2 linked regions of the Saccharolobus solfataricus genome follow. The main gene of each other region encodes a partner of the protein of the gene in region 2 in a complex. Links are inferred from orthologs where the notes say so. Each region holds a gene or a part of one and is shown on either strand. Other genes may lie near its edges.

The links. The genes of interacting proteins can lie anywhere in the genome.
Region 1: SSOP1_RS01765 (region 2) and SSOP1_RS03700 share a complex: the UniProt entries of both Methanocaldococcus jannaschii proteins name them as parts of the 30S ribosomal subunit. The link is inferred for Saccharolobus solfataricus from one-to-one orthologs.

What each region holds. Positions count from the first base shown.
Region 1 is NZ_LT549890.1:626,493-629,305, forward strand. The notes cover bases 65-2,798. They hold SSOP1_RS03700 (30S ribosomal protein S3), read right to left. Parts: upstream 1,910-2,798; coding sequence 1,220-1,909; downstream 65-1,219. Other genes in these bases: SSOP1_RS03680 (50S ribosomal protein L14), read right to left, coding at 65-390; SSOP1_RS03685 (30S ribosomal protein S17), read right to left, coding at 392-736; SSOP1_RS03690 (ribonuclease P protein subunit), read right to left, coding at 746-985; rpmC (50S ribosomal protein L29), read right to left, coding at 1,002-1,223; SSOP1_RS03705 (50S ribosomal protein L22), read right to left, coding at 1,911-2,384. In the rest of the region: more of SSOP1_RS03680, read right to left, coding at 1-64; more of SSOP1_RS03710, read right to left, coding at 2,799-2,813. UniProt on the Methanocaldococcus jannaschii protein: Binds the lower part of the 30S subunit head.
Region 2 is NZ_LT549890.1:300,682-303,582, forward strand. The notes cover bases 61-2,882. They hold SSOP1_RS01765 (30S ribosomal protein S19e), read right to left. Parts: upstream 1,793-2,882; coding sequence 1,328-1,792; downstream 61-1,327. Other genes in these bases: SSOP1_RS01745 (translation initiation factor IF-6), read right to left, coding at 61-541; SSOP1_RS01750 (50S ribosomal protein L31e), read right to left, coding at 538-804; SSOP1_RS01755 (50S ribosomal protein L39e), read right to left, coding at 808-963; SSOP1_RS01760 (DNA-binding protein), read right to left, coding at 960-1,316; SSOP1_RS01770 (nicotinate phosphoribosyltransferase), read left to right, coding at 1,863-2,882. In the rest of the region: more of SSOP1_RS01745, read right to left, coding at 1-60; more of SSOP1_RS01770, read left to right, coding at 2,883-2,901. UniProt on the Methanocaldococcus jannaschii protein: May be involved in maturation of the 30S ribosomal subunit.

The DNA.
Region 1 (2,813 bases), 330 kb from region 2 along the record:
TATTTTTGGCCATCTCTCAGCTGCTTCTCTCGCTATCGGTCCCCTAACCTCAGTACCTTTTGGTGTTCCATCTGGATTTATTATAACTACTGCATTATCCTCAAAAGAAATCCACGTACCATCGGGTCTTCTATATGGCATTCTTTGTCTCACGATTACTGCTCTAAACTTCTGTTTTCTAACCTCTGGCGTTCCTTTCTTAATTGACACCATAACCATATCAGCAATGTTAGCAAATGGAACTCTTCTTAAAACACCTCTATAACCATATACGCCAATTATCATAGCTTCCTTTCCTCCACTATTATCAGCAACGTTAACTACCGAATAATGTTGGAGAGCTGGCGTTAAACCTTTTCTGGATCCTAAAACTTGAATCTTTTCTGACACTTCAACTCACCTTGCCTAATACAACAAAACTTATAGATTTAGAAAGAGGTCTACATTCGCCTATTATAACTTTATCTCCCTCTCTAACATTAATACATGGCGGTACATGGGCATGGATCCTACTTCTCCTCCTTTCATATCTCTTATACTTCGAGTCATAGTATAAGTATTGCCTTTCTATAACTGCAGCTTTAGTACCTCTATACTTTACAATTACTCCTTCTAATGTTATACCCCTAACTCTCAATGATCCATGATAAGGACAATCTTCATCTTCACATACCTTCTCGGGAATAGTAATATTAGGTATTCCCGGGTCCTTTACCGTCTTTCCCTTAGATACCATCTAACCCACCTAAATTCTTTTCCAAGGTTTTCTTACCAGCTTATAGCCAGCTATTATAAAAGACTTACCTTTAAAAGTTATCTCAAATATACCATGAGCTTTAAATATCCTTATAAACTTGTTCTTCTCTTCTAATTTAATCAAAAACGTTTTTTCCGTCTCTAATACAATAACACCTTCTCTAGAAATTAGAAAAGGATCCGTATACCATAAAATCTTTATTCTAGAATTAATGTAATCTAAAATCATATAACATATAAAAATACTATTTATTCTCTACTTTTTCTCTTTTAACTTTTTTCTTCTCACTTAAAACTGTTAATATTCTTGCTATATCTTTTCTTGTATTTCTAATACTTGCAGTATTCTTTAAAGTTCCCATTCTAGATTGTACTCTAAGTTTTATTAGCTCTAACTTTAATTCATCTAACTTCTTCAACAGATCTCCAGTTTCCATTTTTCTTAATTCTTCGGGATCTACCGTCATTCTTTCTCACCCTCACTTTTCTCCTCACTTTTTTGTGACGATTCTTCAATAAAAGTCACATTAGTTACTGACACTTCTTGAGGTACGGAAGGAGACTCTTTCAAATTAATTTTATCTTCAATCTTAAGTGGTTTAGTTATAACTACTTCAACACCAAATATTCCAGGTTTCAGCATCGCTATAGCTATGGCTCTATCTATCATTTTCTCTAATTGCTGTCCGCTTTTGTATACAATACCTTCTTTTAATTTCTCATATCTAGCCCTCTCCGTAGTAAGCTTGCCACTTATTATTATTTCTGCGCCTAGTGCTCCAGCATTCATAATTCTTCTCATTGATATAAAAGCTGCTCTTCTAAAATGGTATCCCTTTTCTAAGGCTATTGCTAACCTAAATGCCATTACTCTAGCATTAAGCTCTGGGTTTTCTACATTTGTTATTGTAATTTGTGGATTCTCTAGACCAAAAACTTTTTCGAAAATTTGCGCCAGCTGTTTTATATTTCTTCCACCCCTTCCTATTATCATTGAAGGCCTTCCTGCATATATTATAACTCTAGTTCCAATTGGAGTTTTCAAGACTTCTACTCCTGCATATTCTGCGTTATAATATTGCTTAGCTAAATACTCATCAATCTTGACTTTCACTATAGACTTTTCAAGGAAATACCTCTTAATGTTTGGCATATTACTCCACCTCCTCTAAGATTACTTCAATATTAGATGTCCTTCTATACTTTGCAGTAGCCCTCCCAAAAGCTCTTGGCATGTATCTTTGTAATGTTATACCTTTGTGGGCAGCTATATGTCTTATAATTAATTTATCAACATCTAGCCCTTTATTAGTCGCATTAGCCTCCGCATTTTCTAATACCTTCAACACTTGCCTTATAGCTTTCTTTGGATATCTACCAGCTTTTATTTTCCACTTGGCAGATATATTAGACTTGTGTGATGCACCTTTATTATATCTCCAGAAAGGTAAGGCTTCCTTCTCCTCTAAAACTCTATTTAGAAAATCTTTCGCATCATTAAGATACATTCCCCTAATAGCTTTACAAACATTATAAAGATCTCTTATAGATGCAGGAACATCTCTTATTACAGCCTTTGCAATTTTTAACTCGTCAACATCTAATTGAGGATACTTCCAACTAGCCATAATTGATCATCCTTTCATTGCTAAGAATAAACTTGATCTCGTAGCCTTTAATCCTGGTTCTCCATGTTCAACTTTCTTAGTTGTTATTGAATACTCTCCTAGATAATGACCTATCATCTCCGGCGTAACCGTAAACTCAACAAATTCCTTTCCGTTATATACAGCCATTTTAAGACCAATTAGCTCTGGCAATATAACTAAGTTTCTGACATGTGTCTTAATGGTTTTATTAAACTTTCCTTCTCTTCTGTACTTCCTTACTTTCTCTAGCAAGTGTCTTTGCGCATCAGTAAATCCACGCTTTAATGATCTTCTTTGCCTTGAAGGCAATAATTTGATAAACTCATCCATTGGCATATTTAGTAACTCATCTATACTCTTACCTCTGTATTTAAAGTTCTTCCATTCAGGTGGTATTTCTAATGACAT
Region 2 (2,901 bases):
CTATCTTAACTCCGAACAATTTTTCCAATTCTTTTAATTCTTTCTCACTTGTATCAACATGTACTAGTCCACCCTTATTTGTTATAACTCCTACAGAACCTACGGTTATCATTTGAGCTATTTTCCCTCTTTTTATATCTTCAACACCTAAGGTCTCCTTTATTATCTTCTCTTCAATATCATTAAATTCAGGGTAGATTAACGCGGCCTTATTATTTGCCAGTATTGTATTTCCTAGTGCAGTAACTTTTGAATTAAGAATCTCAACTCTGCAATCCCTTAGATTCTCCTTCAGAAATCTGAATTCATCATCAATTGTAGACTTAGGTAAAAGAATTCCGTTATCGTTACCGCTTATGAAAATACCTAAAAGAAAACTTCTGGATATTTCTGCTTCTAATAACTCCGTTCCTAATACTTGGGCAATATTTTCTTTTGTTTCGCTATCTAATCCTCTAGGTATGATTGTATATTTATTATTAGTATAAATATAGACTCCTATATTATCTGTTCCAAAAACTGATAACCTTTGCAGATTCATCTACTTTTAATAGCTAGTCTCACAAGATATATTTTTTCTTCTATCTTACTAACTACTACTCTAATTTTACTTACTATTTTATCATTTCCGTTCTTTGATATTGATTTAGCTAATAGTGGATCTATTATTACCTTCTCCGCGTTAAAATGTCTTGCTACAACCTTTTTTATGAATTTTACTGCCCTTTTACTTCTACCAGTTCTCTTTCCAGTTTTTATTTTTCTTAAATTAATTATCATTTCAAAATTATCTTTCTCTTTCATTTTTTACACCTTTAGATCATTTCTCCTCCAATTTCTCCTTAAGGGATTGTATCTAACTCTTCCACGAGTCTTTAGAACTATCCATATTGGTATTGGAGAGTTCGCTTTTAAGGCTTTGGCTAATCTAAATTTCTTAGCTACTGGTTTATTTCTACTCATTTCCATCCTCTCTCTCTTATTTGTATTTTGAAATCACGTCTGTTCTGTTGTGAAATCTGTTCCAATATTTGCTTTAATTCCTCATCTGTTATTGGTATCTTTATTCTTCCAGATTGTGCTAGTGCAATTAATTGATTTTCCAGCGATTCGGCAAATTCAGGCTTAACTAATTTTATATTTGTTAGCCTCTGTCGTGCCTCAGGTGTTAATATTACTCTTAAGATTGACTCTTTTTGGGATTCTAATTCTGCTTTTCTCTTTCTCTCTTCTTCTATTCTTTTTTGCTCTTGTGCAGCTTTTCTTCTTAATAATTCTTCTAATTCTTCATCATCATATGAGTTTGGAGTTGACATCTTTTCACCCCTTATTCCAAGTATACCTTCAAAGAAGTATTATTCTCAGCCAGCTCTTTAAAGATTTCCAACGCTAATTTATCTAATAATGACCTTCCTTTAGGACTTAAAGATCTTCCCTTATTCTTAATTTTTTGGACTAGCCCAGCTTTTTCTAATTGTTGAAATATTAATCTATTTACATGACCAGGAGCTTTTACAAATTTTTCTGGTCTAGTCCCCCTTCTTTTTCTTCCACCGTAAATTGTTCTTGTTTTTTCTATTCCAATAATTGAGTTAACGTAAAGTTTTCTTAGTAATGATGCGGCTCTTATATACCACCAATCCTCTGCGTTATCTGGTACTCTTTCCTTAAAGCTAGCTGTTTTAGCTAATAGTGCCCACTCTGGTGGATCTACAGTTTTCACATTCTCCTTTAGATATATTGCTAACCGTTTTATCAAAAGATCTGGAGGTACCATTTCAGCTGTTATCATTATAAGACTCAATTACATTCGTAGTATATAAGGTTTAAAATTTATCCTTTTTAATAACATATGATCTCGAATGGAGTTTTATATAGCCGATTTTAAGCAGATTAAGGAGGGTAAAGTCACAGATATTTATTTTGAAAGAACATTAAAGACACTAGAATATCTTGGGATTAAAGACGCTAAAGTAAGGATGGAAGTACATTCTTACGGTTTACCTAAAGGTTATGAATGGGCTCTTTTTACTGGTTTAGAAGAAGTTCTTCATTTGTTGGAAGGAGTGCCAGTGAACGTTTATGCGATGCCAGAAGGTACCTTATTTAAAGAAATAGAACCGGTAATGATAATAGAAGGCAACTATTTAGATTTTGGTATTTACGAGACTGCCTTCCTAGGAATATTGAGGCATTATTCTAGCATATCTACTAAGGCAGCCAGACTTAAATTTCTTGCAATGGATAAAACATTATTTTTCTTTGGCTTAAGATCTCTTCATCCTGCACTAGCCCCTATGGCAGATAGGGCAGCTTATATAGGCGGCATGGATGGAGTTTCTGGTGCCATGAGTAAGGAATATCTAGGAGTTGACCCTTCAGGTACTATGCCTCATGCACTAATGCTTATTGTAGGTGATAACGTGAAAGCCTGGAAGGCTTTTGACGAGGCTATGGGATCTGAAGTTCCTAGAATAACCTTAGTTGATACATTTGAGGACGAAAGAACTGAAGCCTTAAAGGCTGCAACTTTACTTGGTAAGAAATTATATGGTATAAGGTTAGATACGCCGTCAAGTAGAAGAGGGAATTTTAGAAAAATTATTCAGGAGGTTAAATGGACGTTAAAGATACACGGTTATGATCATGTTAAGATATTTGCAAGCGGAGGGATAGATGAGGACGATATAATTAACCTTCGAGATATTGTTGACGGATTTGGGATTGGAACGAGTATAGCATTTCCTCCAAGTGTTGATTTCAGTGCTGATATAGTGGAAAAATTTGTTGATGGTAAATGGGTGCCTTTTACAAAGAGAGGCAAATGGCCCGGGGCTAAGCAAGTATATAGATGTGGAAAGCTAAATGATGTAATTACCCTTATGGACCAAGAACATCCTT